One region of the Mesorhizobium sp. SP-1A genome, then DNA from elsewhere that is predicted to be linked to it. Evidence: predicted binding sites of a transcription regulator. Region 1 holds the regulator's gene; the other holds the start of a gene.
The links. The regulator LexA, encoded in region 1, represses DNA repair genes until DNA is damaged. The targets are predictions, from matches to a motif close to TGTTCNNNNTGTGTTCNG.
Positions count from the first base shown of each region.

Region 1 (7,912 bases):
CGATCTCCGGTCTGCATATGGCGCTCGTGGCCGGCACCATCATGGGGTTGCTGCGCGGCGCGTTCGCATTGTTTCCGGATTTTTCCGCACGGCATCCGGTCAAGAAATATGCCGCCGCCACTGCCTTGCTGTGCACCGCGGCCTATCTGCTGATTTCCGGCCTCGTGGTCGCCGCCGAGCGCAGCTTCATCATGTTGGCGGTCATGCTGTGCGCGGTTCTCTTCGACCGGGCCGCCCTTACCATGCGCAATCTTGCCATATCCGCGCTGGTCGTGATCGCGTTCTCGCCGCATGAAGTGGTCGGCCCCAGCTTCCAGATGTCGTTTGCGGCAACCGCCGCGCTGGTAGGCGCTTTTGCCGGCTGGACGGATTATAGGGCACGGAAGGGCCGATCGGCTCATATGCCGGTGACCGATCGCTCCCTTCCAGCCGCGGCAGTCGGCTGGCTGGGAAAAGGACTGGTGGCCGCTTCGGCGACCACCATCGTCGCCGGTCTCGCCACGACGCTTTATGCCGCCTGGCATTTTCAACGGATTTCGCCGCTCAGCCTGTTTGCCAACCTGGCCGTCATGCCGGTCGTATCGCTGGCCGTCATGCCGTTCGCGGTGTTCAGCGCGCTGGCGATGCCCTTCGGCGCGGACTGGCCCTTCCTCTATGTGATGGGGAAGGGGCTGACGGCCATGATCGCCATCTCGAACTGGCTGTCGGAGCATTCGCCGGTCGACGGAATAGGGCTGATCTCCTTGCAATCCGTCCTGCTGGTTACGGTCGCGCTGGTGATCGCCACCATGGCGACGACATGGTGGCGGCTGGCCGCCTTGCCTTTCGCGATCGCCGGTATCCTGACGTTGCGCGCGGTAGAGGTTCCGGATGTGCTGGTGGCCGAAGACGCGCGCCTCGTCGCGGTGCCGATCGGAGGCTCCGAGCTTGCAGTCAACCGGCCACGTCCCAGCGCCTTCGCGATGGATAATTGGCGCCGCGCCATGGATGCCGAAAACCTGGTTCTGCCGGAACGGTTGAAGGGCCCGGACCTGCGGTATACAGGCATCGATGCCAGTGAACTGCCGCCCGGCAGCCCGTTCCTGTGCGGCGCTGGACTGTGCGTGGCGCGCCATCCGAACGGAGCGATCGTCGCGCATGCGTCGACCCTTACCGCGGCGCGGTCCGCATGCGGCTTTGCGGCGCTCATCGTCATCGAGGACGCGACGGCAGCCGATCCCTGCAACGACCCGCTGATCGCCGTCGTCACGAAGCGGGATCTGGCCCGTTCCGGCAGCGCCGCTGTCCGCTTCAATCCGGCTTCGGCAACCGCGCAAGCGGAAATCCGCTTCGCCATCGAAGACGACTACCGTCCCTGGCATGTCCAGCGCCGGTTCTCCCGCGATGCAAGGGGATTGCCGCCATACCAACCGAAATCCGGAAAGCAGCGGTCGCCCAAGTCTTCTTCGCCGACGCCGTCGGCCTCACCACCGTCCGACGACGAAGCCAACGAGCCACAGGCGCGCTATCAATAGCGCCGGATCAGCCCGACGAGTCGCCCCTGCACCTTGACGCGATCCGGCCCGAAGATGCGCGTCTCGTAAGCGGGATTGGCCGCTTCCAGCGCGATCGAGGCGCCTTTCCGGCGGAAGCGCTTCAATGTCGCTTCCTCCTCGTCAATCAGCGCCACGACGATTTCGCCGGGGCTGGCGGTGTTGGCGTTGCGGATGATGACCGTATCGCCGTCGAAGATGCCGGCCTCGATCATGGAATCGCCCTTGACCATGAGGGCGTAGTGCTCGCCGCCGCTGATCATGTCCGGCGGCACCGAGATCGAGTGCGTCTTGTGCTGGATCGCGTCGATCGGGACACCGGCTGCGATACGGCCCATCACGGGCACGGAAATGGCGGGCGCGGCGTCGTCGTCATTGCTCGCAGCCGGGGCGCGGGGCGTTTCCTTGACCGGCCGGCCCAAACTGCCCTGGATGACGCTGGGCGAGAACTTTCGCGCCGCATTGAGGCCGGGAGCGATCGAGTCGGGCAGGCGCAGCACTTCCAGAGCCCGCGCCCGATTGGGGAGGCGGCGGATGAACCCGCGCTCCTCCAGCGCCGTGATCAGCCGGTGAATGCCGGATTTGGAAGCAAGATCAAGCGCCTCCTTCATCTCGTCGAAGGAGGGGGGGATGCCGCTTTCCTTCAACCGCTCGTGGATGAAAAGGAGAAGCTCATGTTGCTTGCGCGTCAGCATTGTTGCCCCCGAGGGATCGGAATCAGAAAAACAAACCCGGAACAAACACTATCTGTTCCAGTTGTGTTCCGCAACCGTTTAAAGTTCTGTGAACGCGTTGACGATTTGTTCAGCGCAGCATCAGCACGGTGCAGGTGTCGCCAACCTGCGCGGCTGGCGCGAATGGTGCCCGCACGATCAGCCCATCGGCATCCGCCAGCGTCTTGAGCATGGACGAATCCTGCACGCCAAAGGGTGTCGCAACCGTCCGCCCGGCGTCTTCCTTCAGCACCACCGCACGAACGTAATCCTCGCGCCGGTCGTTGGCAGGCATGGCGATGCCGAGCGTGGCTTCACGCATCACCTGCTGGAATGGCCGTCCGCCGAGGCCAGCGAGCAGGGGCTTCAGGAAAAGCTGCGAACAGACGATGCTCGCTACCGGATTTCCCGGCAAGCCGATGCAGCGGACGCCTTGCAGCCTGCCGAACATCAGCGGCTTGCCCGGGCGCATGGCGATGCGCCAGAAATCGAGCTTCATGCCCTCGGAGGTCAGCACGTCGTTGACCAGATCGTGGTCGCCGACCGAAGCACCGCCCAAAGTGACCAGCACGTCTGCCCTGGCGGCGACGGCTTTCCTGATGAGCGCCGCGATGGCTTCCCGGTTGTCGGAGGCGATGCCGAGATCGAGAACGTCTGCGCCCACCGAGCGCGCCGCCGCGACTACGCCGAAAGCGTTCGACGCGATGATCTTGCCCGGACCGAGATCGCTGCCGGGCGGCAAGAGCTCGTCGCCAGTCGCGATGATCGCGACCAGCGGCCTGCGCACCACGTCGAGGCGCGGATGGTTGGCCGAAGCGGCAAGGGACAGCGCCGCTGCATCGAGGATGCGGCCTTTCTTCAACAATATCTCGCCTTCGGAGAAGTCGAGGCCGGTAAACCGGATATGACGACCCGGTGCAGAGCCTTCCAGCACCTGGATCAGGCCTTCTCCGAGGTCGCGGACATTCTCCTGGATGACGATGGCGTCCGCGCCGGCGGGCAATGGCGCCCCGGTGAAGATGCGAACCGCTTCGCCGCTGCCGACATGGCCTTGAAAAGGGTGGCCCGCGGCGGCAGTGCCGACAACGGCGAGCCGGGCCGGCACGGTGGCGACATCGTCCGCGCGCAACGCATAGCCGTCCATGGCGGAGGCGTCGAAGGGAGGCTGGGTGCGCAGAGCGGCCAGCGGGCCGGCCAGCACGCGCTCAAAGGCTTCGGAGAGCGCGACGCTTTCAGCCGGAAGCGGTTCGACGCCATCCAGCAGCCTCGCCAGCGCCTCGGAAACCGGAACCAGCGCCATCAATCGCCTGCCTTGTAGTCGCCCGATTTACCGCCGGTCTTTTCGACCAGCCGGATGCCGGAAATCGACATGGCCCGATCCACGGCCTTCGCCATGTCGTAGATGGTCAGGCAGGCTACGGAAGCGGCCGTCAAAGCCTCCATCTCCACACCCGTCTTGCCGGTTACGCGTGCGAGGGCCGTGACCTTGAGGCCCGGGAGGGCATGTTCCGGCTCGATGTCGACCGAAACCTTGGTCAGAAGCAGGGGGTGACAGAGCGGGATCAGCTCATGCGTTTTCTTGGCGGCCATGATGCCGGCGATGCGGGCCGTGCCCAGCACATCGCCTTTCTTGGCGTTGCCCTCGAGGATCGTCCGCAGTGTTTCGGGACGCATCGAGACGAAGCCTTCAGCCACGGCGGTGCGGACGGTTTCGGCCTTCTCCCCCACATCGACCATATGCGCCTCGCCCGATGCGCCGATATGGGTGAGGGATGTGCCGGAAGACATGATCAGGCGCTCTCCGCCGCCGCATCCAGCCCCAGCAGGCGCCGCGTGGCGGCAGCGACGTCGTCCTGCCGCATCAGGCTTTCGCCGACGAGGAAGGTGCCTATGCCGTATTTGTCAAGACGCTGGCAGTCGTCATGGGTGAAGATGCCGCTTTCGCCGACAAGCAGCCTGTCAGCCGGGATCATTGGCGCCAGACGTTCGGATGTTTCGAGGCTGGTTTCGAAGCTGCGTAGGTTGCGATTGTTGATGCCGATCAGGCGGGAGCCAAGCTTCAGCGCCCGCTCGGTCTCCGCCTCGTCATGCACTTCGATGAGAGCATCCATGCCAAGCGCGAAGGCGGTTTCCTCGAGCTCCCTGGCCAAGGCATCGTCAACGCTCGCCATGATGATGAGAATGGCGTCGGCCCCCCAGGTGCGGGCCTCGTAGACCTGATAGGGATCGAACAGGAAGTCCTTGCGCAAGGCGGGCAACGTCACCGCATTGCGCGCCGCGACGAGGAATTCAGGCGCGCCCTGGAACGACGGCGCATCGGTCAGAACCGAAAGACAGGCCGCGCCGCCCTGCTGGTAGGCTTTCGCCAAGACAGGCGGGTCGAAATCGGTGCGGATAAGGCCCTTGGACGGGCTTGCCTTCTTGATTTCGGCGATCAGCGCGAACTGGCCGGCGGCGCGCTTCGTCTCCAAGGCCCGCAGGAAGCCGCGCGGCTTGTCTGCGTCCCTTGCCCGCGCCTGGAGGTCGGAGAGCGGCATGCGAGCCTTGGCAGCGGCGATCTCGTCGCGCTTATAGGCTTCGATCTTTTTCAGGATGTCGGTCATGACGCTATCTGTTCGAGACCGTTACAAGGGTTTCGAGCACCTTGCGCGCCGCACCTCCGTCTATGGCTTGCGCTGCGCTCGCCATGCCGTCCTCGATGCGCTGGGCCTTGCCCGCCACAACCAGGCCCGCGCCGGCGTTCATCAGAACCGTATCGCGATAGGCGCCGGGCGCTCCGTCAAGCAAGTCGCGCAAGGCCTTGGCGTTATACTCGGAATCGGCGCCGCGCAGTTCCTCGCGCGTGCGGCGTTTCAAGCCTACGGCCTCCGGCGTCAGCGTGAAGGTGCGAACCTCGCCGCCGACCAGTTCGGCCACGTGCGTCTCGCCGGTGGTGGTGATTTCGTCATAACCGTCGCCGTGGACGATCCATGCGTGTTCGGTCCCCAGCGCCTGGAGCGTTTCGGCCACCGGGACCACCCACTCGGGCGAAAAGACGCCGACCAGCTGGCGGCCGACACCTGCGGGATTGGTGAGGGGCCCGAGCAGGTTGAAGATCGTGCGGGTTCCCAGTTCCACGCGGATTGGGCCGACATGCTTCATCGCCGGATGGTGGGACGGCGCGAACATGAAGCCGATGCCGGCTTCCTTGATGCAGCGGCCGATCGCCTCCGGCGGAAGCTCGATGTTGACGCCGAGCCGGGTCAGGACATCGGCCGTGCCGGTTTGCGAGGACAGGCCGCGATTGCCGTGCTTGGCGACCGGCACGCCACAGGCCGCGATGACGAAGGCCGAGGCGGTGGAGATGTTGAAGCTGTGCGAACCGTCCCCGCCTGTGCCGACAATGTCGATGGCGCCGGAGGGAGCCTCGACGCGCAGCATCTTGGAGCGCATGGTGGCGACCGCGCCCGAAATCTCGCCCACGGTCTCGCCGCGCACGCGCAGAGCCATCAGGAAGCCGCCGATCTGGCCGGGCGTGGCGTCGCCCGACATGATGATGTCGAAGGCCTCGCGCGCCTCTTCGAAGGACAGCGGGGTGCCCGCCGCCGCCTTGGCGATGTAGGTCTTCAGCGCGCTCATTGGTTCATCGCCTGGGCGAGGGCCGTCTGGTCCACACGCACGTCGTACTGCGACTGCAACTTGGCGACGAGCTCATCCAGCAGGTCGTCGGAGATACCCGAGGCAAAGGACTTCTGCAGGTCCGGCGCCACCGAGCCCGCATCGGCGCCCGCCGGTTCGATGACCTGCGCGACCTTGAACAGGATCTTGGCCTCGCCGGTGGGCGCAGAGACCAGGCCGACGCCGGCTTCGGGGACCTCGAACATGGCTGCCGCGCCTTCCTTGCCGAAATCGACGTCGTCAGCCTCGCGTTTCAGGCCGCGCTTGGTCTGCTTCTCCAGCTTCAGTTCGGCGGCGACGGTATCCAGCGTGGCTCCGTCCTTGACGCGCTTTTCAAGCTCGTTGGCCTTGGCGAGAAGCCGCTTTTCGGTCTCCTCCTTCGTCCAGTCGGCGACCACCTTCTGCCGTACTTCGTCGAGTTTACGGTCGTGCGCGGGCGTGACGCCGTTGACCTCATAGAACACATAGCCGTTGTCGGGCGTATTCAGGCCGTCGTTTTCGATGCCTGTCTCTGCGTCGAAGACAGAGCGGATCAGGACGGCGGAATCGGGCAGGCCCGCTACGACCGTGCCGTCCGGCTTCTGCCCGGTACGGTCGATGGCATCGATGGTCACGACCTTGAGCTTAAGCTTGTCGGCGGCTTCCTGCATCGTCGAGCCGCCTGCGCGGGCGTCCTCGTAGGAATCGTGGACATCGAGAAGCACGCGGTTGGCCTCGGAGAGGGCGAGGTCCTTGCGGATCTGGTCCGAAACCTCGGCAAGCGGCTTGACGACCTGCGGGTTGATCGCGGTGACGCGCAGAAGAACCGGGCCGAACGTGCCCTGCACCACCGGGCTGACCTCGTTCACATTGAGCGAGAAGGCGGCATCGGCCACCGCCTTGTCGGCGATCTTGTCCTTGGCGAGCGTGCCAAGCTGCGTATCGGCCTCGGTCTTGCCCTCGGCGGTGATCAGCTTGTCGAAGGTGGCGCCGGCCTTCAGCGAATCGAAGGCGGCCTTTGCCGCTTCGGGGGATTTGAACACGAGCTGCTCGATGGCGCGCGTCTCGGGCGTGGTATAGCGCGACGTGTTCTTCTCGTAGTCTTCCTTGACCTGCGTTTCGCTTATGGCGCTGGGATCCGAGATATCCTGCGGCTCCAGCCGGACGTAGGAGAACTTGCGGTATTCAGGGGCCGCGTAGCGCTTCTTGTTGGCTTCGAAATAGGCCGAGAGCACGCTGTCGGACGGCGCGTCGATCGGCTCGACGAGAGATTTCGGCAATATGAGATAGTCGATGGTGCGATCCTCGCCGCGATAGAGCGCGACCGCCTTGAGGAAGGTGTCTGGCGCCTTGAGGCCGTCCGAAACGGCCTCGACGATCTGCTGTCGCACCGCCACCTGCGCGCGATTCTTGAGATAGTCTTCCGGCCGCATCCCGACCTGGCGCAGGACATAGTCAAACATGCGCCTGTCGAACTGGCCATCGGCACCCTTGAAGGCCGGGTCCTCGCGCGTCAGCTCCGCAAGGCGCTCCTTGGAGAGGCCGAGACCGAGCTTGCGCGCCTGCTCGTCCAGCACCGCGCCCGAAACCAGTCCGGCCAGAACCTGATTCTGGACACCGAAGGCCTTTGCCTGCTCGCTCGTCAGCCGTTGTCCGAACTGCTGCGACAGCGCATTCATCTGACGGTCGTAGGCCAACCGGTATTCGGTGACCGAAACCGAGGTGCCGCCGGCGGTCAGAACGGAATGGTGGCCGGCGATCGTTCCCATCAGCCGGCCGGAAATTCCCCACACGGCGAAGCTTATCACCAGGAGGAAGAGCAGCGCCTTCGCCACCCAGGTTCCAGCCGCGTTTCTTAAGGTACCGAGCATAGTCACGTCCGTTTTGCCTGAAGCAAGGGCAATAGCCTCCTTCAAAGCCAGTGTCGATTGCTTTGTGGGCCGATTTTGGTAGTGAAGCCAGTGTTCGCAACGGTCAATCCGCCACGTTGGAGGTCGATACGCATGACACCGGGAATTCGCCCGCTCGTCG
Region 1 covers NZ_JAVXZD010000010.1:68,443-76,354, reverse strand. Annotated here, with positions in the region: gene QU595_RS27585 (ComEC/Rec2 family competence protein) at 1-1,514, shown strand, start outside; gene lexA (transcriptional repressor LexA) at 1,508-2,227, opposite strand; gene glp (gephyrin-like molybdotransferase Glp) at 2,337-3,545, opposite strand; gene moaC (cyclic pyranopterin monophosphate synthase MoaC) at 3,545-4,033, opposite strand; gene trpC (indole-3-glycerol phosphate synthase TrpC) at 4,036-4,848, opposite strand; gene trpD (anthranilate phosphoribosyltransferase) at 4,853-5,863, opposite strand; gene QU595_RS27555 (peptidylprolyl isomerase) at 5,860-7,752, opposite strand; gene tpiA (triose-phosphate isomerase) at 7,885-7,912, shown strand, end outside.

Region 2 (7,912 bases), on a different contig from region 1:
TACTAAGGCAATATTAAAATGACAGAATCAACATAAATACATATTCACCTGACCTGTAGCGGGAAGGTGTATATTATGTATGACTATATTATAGTTGGCGCAGGAACCGCAGGATGTATTCTAGCTAACAAACTAAGTGCAAATCCTGCGAACCGGATTTTACTTCTAGAATCCGGCTACCCGGACAACTCACCGCTGATCCGAATTCCCGGTGAGGCCGGCAAGATCATGCGCAGCAAGCTGATTCGGGTTCACCAGACGGTCGCCCAGCGGGAACTTAACGGCCGGCATTGCCCGATTCCCCAGGCCAACGTCGTGGGCGGCGGAAGTTCCGTGAACGGAATGATCTATATTCGCGGCAATCCCGAAGACTATCGCCGCTGGCATGCCCTGGGCAACGAAGGCTGGGACTGGCCCGACGTGCTCGCCTATTTCATCGCCGAAGAGAACAACGCCGTCCATGGCGCGCCCTATCACGGAAAAAGCGGGGCGGTGCATGTGCGGGATATTCCTAGCCCTAATCCCCTGACGCGGATTTTCGTCCGCGCCGCAGCTGAATGCGGCATCGCGCCCAATCCCGATTTCAACGGATCGCATCAGGACGGCGCGGGCATCTTCCAGGTCACCAATTTCGGCGGATATCGCTGGAGCGCGGCGAACGCCTATCTGCGGCCGGCCGAATCGCGAAGGAACCTCGAAATCATAACGCAGGCACAAGTGCTTGGAATTATTGTCAAGGATCGTCGCGCCGAAGCCGTCGAAGTGCAGCTTGCCGATGGAACAAGACGGTCTTTCCACGCCAAACGGGAAATCATCCTGTCCGCCGGAGCGGTCAGTTCGCCGTCACTGCTCCTGCGCTCGGGCATCGGACCCGGCGACGAGCTACGAGCCATCGGCATCGACATCGTTCACGACCTGCCGGGCGTGGGCAAGAACTTTCACGACCATCTTCATGTCAGCGTCGCCGGCCGGTGCAGCCGTCCTCTCTCCTATGACGGCATGGACAAGTGGTGGCCTTCTTTTCGGCACAAGCTGGAAATGGCCGTGACCGGCCGGGGACCCGCGACATCGACCTGGTGCGAGGCGAGCGCCTACATGCGGACCCGCCCCTCCAAGCCGCAACCGGACCTCGCCGTGCATTTCCTGCCCGTCTACGCGATGAGCAATATGGACGACTGGCCGAAAGGGCATGGCGTGACCCTGAACGCGACCTTCCTCCAGCCGAAAAGCCGGGGCGAAATCCGGTTGGCGTCGCCGGATCCGGCGGACGCGCCGCTGATCGATCCGAATTATCTCGGCGCCTCGGAAGACATGCCGATGATGTTCGAGGCGGCGAAACTGGCGAGGCGCATCCTGCAAGCGGAAGCCTTCCGGCCTTATTGCAGCGAGGAGTTTTCGCCAGGATCCGGCGTCCGGAGCGACGCCGATCTCGAGCGATTCGTTCGCGCCCATGCCGTCACCGACTTCCATCCCGTCGGCTCGTGCAAGATGGGCAAGGATGCAATGGCCGTGGTCGATGACAGGCTGCGGGTGCGTGGCCTGGAAGGGCTACGGGTGATCGACGCGTCGATCATGCCCGTCGTGGTCAGCGGCAACACCAACGCGCCGACGATGATGATCGCCGCCAAGGGTGCGGACATGATCCTGTCAGGCGAAAACCGGCAAGGCCTCGTGGAGAAGGCGTCGGCCCTCGGCTAGAACTCGCCGGCCGAGAGCGGGGCCGTCGAGCAATGACGTAAAAACAAGGACTTAAGGCGTCGTCTCAATCCGCCTGTTCGCCAACCGCCTCAGGTCAAGCGGGGCGGCCGAGGTCGCCTCCCCGCATGTCCGGCGGCTTCAACGAGCCCTCGAAGCGGCCGGCTCAGGTCTCCTGGCCGGGCGCATCGGTGACGTCGGAACCGTCACCGTTTTCGACGGAAGCTTCGTTGTCGGCATCCTCCTCGCCCTGCGGCTCGGAGATACGTTCGACGGACACGACCTTCTCGCCCTCGGCCGTGTTGAAGATGGTGACGCCCTTGGTGGCGCGGCTGGCGAAGCGGATGCCATGGACGGGAACGCGGATCACCGTGCCGCCATCCGACACCAGCATGATCTGGTCCTCATTGTCGATCGGGAACGCCGCCACCAGCCTGCCGATCTCGTCCACTTTGGACACGTCGGTGGCGCGGATGCCCTTGCCGCCGCGGCCGGTGAGCCGGAAATCATAGGACGAGGACCGCTTGCCATAGCCGAACTCCGTCACCGTCAGCACGAATTGCTCGTGCTGCCTGAGGAATTCATAGCGCTCGTCGGAAAGCTGGGCTTCCTCGCCCACTTCCTCGTTGGTCAGGACGATCTCGTCCTCCTCGCCCGCACCCGAAAGCAGCCGGCGCTCGGCGGTCGAGCGCTTGAGATAGGCGGCGCGTTCGGCAGGATCGGCCTCGACATGCTCCATGATGGTCATGGAGATGGCGCGGTCGCTCTCGGCCATGGATATGCCGCGCACGCCGACGGAATTGCGGCCGGCAAAGACGCGCACGTCCGAGACCCGGAAGCGGATGCACTGGCCCGACGCCACGGTCAGCAGCACGTCGTCGTTTTCGGTGCAAGTCTCGACGCCGAGGATCTCGTCGTTCTCCTCCAGCTTCATGGCGATCTTGCCGTTGCGGTTGACCTGCACGAAGTCGGACAGCTTGTTGCGGCGCACGGTGCCGCGCGTGGTGGCGAACATCACGTCCAGTTCGCCCCAGTTGCCTTCATCTTCCGGCAGGGGCATGATGGTGGTGATGCGCTCGCCCTGCTCCAGCGGAAGCATGTTGATGAGCGCCTTGCCGCGCGACTGCGGCGTGCCGATGGGCAGGCGCCACACCTTCTCCTTGTAGACGATGCCGCGCGAGGAGAAGAACAGCACCGGCGTGTGCGTGTTGGCCACGAACAGCCGGGTGACGAAATCCTCGTCCTTGGTGGACATGCCGGAGCGGCCTTTGCCGCCGCGGCGCTGCGCCCGGTAGAGCGACAGCGGCACGCGCTTGATGTAGCCGGAATGGCTGACGGTGACGACCATGTCCTCGCGCTGGATGAGGTCCTCGTCCTCCATGTCCGCGCCGCCTTCGGCAAGCTCGGTGCGGCGCGGTGTGGAAAACTCGTCGCGAACGGCGGCCAGTTCGTCCTTGACGATCTGCTGGATACGCGCGCGCGACGACAGGATATCGAGATAATCCGCGATCTCGACGCCGATCTTGTTCAATTCGTCGTCGATCTCGTCGCGTCCCAGTGCGGTCAGCCGCTGGAGCCGCAGCTCGAGAATGGCACGGGCCTGCTCTTCCGACAGATTGTAGGTGCCGTCTTCGTTGATGCGGTGGCGCGGGTCGTCGATCAGCTTGATCAGGGCCTCGACATCGGCAGCCGGCCAGCGGCGCTCCATCAACTGGTCGCGCGCCGTCTGCGGGTCGGGCGCGTTGCGGATCAGCCGGATGACCTCGTCGATGTTGGCGACGGCGATCGCCAGGCCGACCAAGACATGGGCGCGGTCGCGAGCCTTGCGCAGCAGGAACTTCGTGCGGCGGCTGATGACCTCCTCGCGAAACGCCGCGAAGGCCTTCAGCATGTCGATCAGCGTCATCACTTCGGGCTTGCCGCCGTTCAGCGCCACCATATTGGCGCCGAAGGAAGTTTGCAGCGGCGTGAAGCGATAGAGCTGGTTGAGGATGACTTCGGCGTTGGCGTCGCGCTTCAGTTCGATGACGACGCGGTAGCCCTGGCGGTCGCTCTCGTCACGAATGTCGGAGATGCCCTCGATGCGCTTGTCGCGCACCAGTTCGGCCATCTTCTCGATCATCGAAGCCTTGTTCACCTGATAGGGAACCTCGGTGACGACGATGGCCTCGCGATCGCCGCGGATCTCCTCGACATGCACCTTGCCGCGCATGATGATGGAGCCGCGCCCGGTGGAATAGGCGCTGTGGATGCCGGAGCGGCCGAGAACGATGCCGCCGGTCGGGAAATCAGGCCCTGGCACTATCTCCATCAGTTCCGACAGGTCGATGGCCGGATTGTCGATGATGGCAATGGCGCCGTCGCAGACCTCGCCCAGATTGTGCGGCGGGATGTTGGTGGCCATGCCGACCGCGATGCCGCCCGAACCGTTGACAAGAAGGTTCGGAAAGCGGGCCGGCAATACGCGCGGTTCCTGCGAGGACGCATCGTAGGTGTCCTGCCAGTCGACGGTTTCCTTGTCGATGTCCTCCAGCAGTTCATGCGCAACCTTGGTCAGGCGCGATTCGGTGTAGCGCATGGCCGCCGGCGGATCGCCGTCGATGGAGCCGAAATTGCCCTGCCCGTCGATGAGCGGCACGCGCATGGACCAGTCCTGCGCCATGCGCACCAGCGCGTCGTAGATCGAGGCGTCGCCGTGAGGGTGGTACTTACCCATGACGTCGGCCACGGGGCGCGCCGACTTCACATATTTGCGGTTCCAGTGATAGCCGCTCTCATGCGAGGCATAGAGGATGCGCCGATGCACGGGCTTCAGGCCGTCGCGCACATCGGGAAGCGCGCGCGAGACGATCACGCTCATGGCGTAATCGAGATAGGAGCGCTGCATCTCCTCGATGATGGAAACCGGTTCGATGTCGGATGGGCCGTCCGGCCCGCGCGGTGTCTTCTGGTCGGTCAAAACAGGTCACACGAATATGGGAATCATTGACCTTTTATATAGGAACGCGCACGGATTCTCCAACGAAACCAGGCATTTTCCAGCGCTGATTTCATCCGAAAATTCAAACAGATGGACGAATGATACGTCTTGCCGCAAGCGGTTCGGGGCCGTGGCCCCTTCCTGGTCGGCACAGCCTTTCCTGCATGAGGCACGGCCAAGAATCCGGCACCAACGCAGGAGACGGCCGTTCCGCGAAAAGGGACCAGAAAATCGCTTCGCACTTTCGTCCGGCCGGGTTAGCCTGCCGGCCTGCGGGGGAATGCGGCCATGCCCAGTTTCGACAGCATCTTCAATGCCTTCGTGACGATTCTCGTGACCATCGATCCGCCGGGACTGGCGCCGATCTTCCTGGCCGTTACGCGCGGCATGAACCGCGAGGAACGGCAGCAGGTCTCGGTGCGCGCAAGCGTCATCGGTTTCCTGATCATGGCGCTGTTCGCGGTCGCCGGTGCTTCGATCCTGTCCGTGTTCGGCATCACCCTGCCGGCTTTCCGGGTCGCCGGCGGGTTCCTGCTGTTCTTCATCGCGTTCGAAATGGTGTTCGAGCGGCGTCAGGACCGGAAGGAGAAGATCTCGGACGTCGCCGTCACCCGCGACCACATCCACAACATCGCGGCCTTTCCACTGGCGATCCCGCTGATCGCCGGGCCCGGCGCGATCTCGGCGACGGTGCTCCTGTCCGGCTCCTTCCAGGGCATCGGCGCACGGATTGCGCTGGTCGGCATCATCCTCGCGTGCCTTGCCATCACCTATCTGGTGTTCGTGCTGTCGGAACACATAGACCGCTTCCTTGGCCAGACCGGCCGCTCGATCCTGACGCGGCTTCTGGGCGTGATCCTGGCGGCGCTGGCCGTCCAGTTCGTCGCCGACGGCATCAAGGCGCTGGCTGCAGGCTGATATCCCGTCGGCCTCGAAGCCTCAGCCGCCGCAGACAACCGCGTGCGTGGCGCGGCCCGGCGGCAGCGTGCACAGCGCGACGACCAGCGCCGGCGCCCGAAGCAGCCCGCGCCTCAGGAAGGCTCGACCGGCATCCGCCACAGCGTCATTGCGTATCGACGATTTCGAAATCGTGGGTGATGGTCGCGGTCTTGGCCATCATCGCGGAAGCCGAGCAATATTTGCCGAGCGAAAGCTCTATCGCGCGCTTGACCTTGTCACTGGAAAGCGAACGGCCCTTGACGATGAAATGCATGTGGATGCGCGTGAACACCTTGGGTTCGGTGTCCGCGCGATCGGCGTCGAGCTCGACCACGCAATCCTCGACCGCTTCGCGGCCCTTTTCAAGGATGTGGACCACGTCGTAGGCCGAGCAACCACCGGTTCCCATCAGCACCAGTTCCATCGGACTCGGTCCCGGCGTCTTGCCTTCGGGAGCGGACGAGGTGCCCAGGACCAGCTTGTGACCGCTTCCGGATTCGCCGACGAAGGTGCGCTCCTCGACCCACTTGATGCGTGCCTTCACCGAATTCGTCCCTCTTGCAGATGTTCCGACAGATTCGCAGGCGAAACGCTGGCGGCAGCGCCGCTACGCGTCCGCACAAACGGCGTCCCAGCCCGGATCAGAACGGGATCTCGTCGTCCAGTTCGCGCGACGCGCCACCGCCGCCCGCGCTGCCACGGTTGCCGCCGCCGCGTCCATAGTCGCTCGTGCCGGATTGGCCGAAGCTGTCACGTCCGCCCGAATAGCCGACCTGACCGCCCTCGCCCTGTCCGCGCGCATCGAGCATCTGAAGCTCGCCACGGAATTTCTGCAGCACGATCTCGGTGGTGTAGCGGTCCTGGCCGTTCTGGTCCTGCCACTTGCGGGTCTGGAGCTGGCCCTCGACATAGACCTTCATGCCCTTCTTCAGGTACTGCTCGGCGACCTTGGCCAGATTGTCGTTGAAGATCACGACATTGTGCCACTCGGTCTTTTCCTTGCGCTCGCCGGAATTCTTGTCGCGCCAAGTTTCCGAGGTGGCCACGCGGATGTTGACGACCGGGTCGCCGGAATTCAGCCGGCGGATCTCCGGGTCCGCCCCCAGATTGCCGACCAGAATAACCTTGTTGACGCTACCAGCCATGACGCTTCTCCGCGCTCGTCCGAAACCATATCTGCCGCACCATATAGGGCTCGGGCGCGGCGCGCCCGCATGCAAACGGCTCTTTCCCCACTATTTTCGTTCTCTTTATGTTCTAATCCCGCACCGACAGGGCTGTCAAGAAGGCTGGCCGCATGGCGTGGGCGGCTGTATGTTCGGCCAATGACATGGAAGATCTTGCCCTCCAAAGGCTGCATCGCGGCAATCATCATCGCCAGCGCTCCCGGCGTCGCTTTTGCGGGAAATAGCCAGCAGCCTCGTTCGTCCGGGTCGCTTCCCGGCGTCGACGGCAGCTACCGCATAGTAAAGCCACTCCCGGAGCCGGACGAGCCCGACGCAGCGACGGGCAATCGGTTCCGTATCGGCAACATGGATGTCCGCGTTTCCGGTTCCGTGATCGTCGACGTGGGTGCCGGATCGCTCGGCTCTCCCAAGCGTTGAAGCCGCCGCACCGGCCGTAAAAGAGTTGGCCCCGCCGCTGCGTCAAGCAAACCGGCCGGGGCCTGATGATCAATCTAACCATTTTTGCCGGGAGGGTTTTACCGGCTTCTGGTTTCGGATGCGCCTCGGCATTCCGCCGATGATCCGACTGCAGTCTCTGATTGTAGGGGATACGGCAGGACGGTTTGCCGGTAAGCCAAAGGCGAACTGGCGCCTATACCAGCCGCGGCTCCACAACATGGTGGAGCCTATTGGGACTGTCCGGTGGGGTCATGCCTCCGCTCCTCTGTCCATTGCTCCTTTTGCCATCCGGAACTCTCATTCGTTGGCCTGCGGCGCCTCGCAAGCCGCCTAATCGGCTCGGCGATCGCCCTCGGGCGACCGGTTCCGGGGACATCTGAAGTCTGCTCCCGCCCCGTGCCGACGTCAACCTTTGCCTGGCCACAAAGGGCAAAATGTGATCGCCGGCAGCGCGTCAGGCGCTCCGGGAAGGCGCGAACCGGCCGGAGGGAACCCCCTGCCGCTTGCTCATCGACGCCTGCCATTCCAGGAAATATGCAATGACGAACTGCGCGCAGACGCCTGTCGCGACAAGCAGGAAATCGCGCATCGGCGTCGCGGCGTATTGCAGCTTGAGCACCTGCGCGAGCATCGCGATGATCGTGCCGGACACGAAAACCGGCAGGGAATGCTT
Region 2 covers NZ_JAVXZD010000001.1:1,492,813-1,500,724, reverse strand. Annotated here, with positions in the region: gene QU595_RS07290 (GMC family oxidoreductase) at 76-1,698, shown strand; gene gyrA (DNA gyrase subunit A) at 1,862-4,654, opposite strand; gene QU595_RS07280 (MarC family protein) at 4,964-5,593, shown strand; gene QU595_RS07275 (OsmC family protein) at 5,739-6,158, opposite strand; gene ssb (single-stranded DNA-binding protein) at 6,256-6,759, opposite strand; gene QU595_RS07265 (hypothetical protein) at 6,940-7,218, shown strand; gene QU595_RS07260 (OpgC family protein) at 7,694-7,912, opposite strand, start outside.
Region 2: ssb (single-stranded DNA-binding protein) is a predicted target of LexA. The motif match lies at 6,857-6,874, and genes of this name have one in related genera.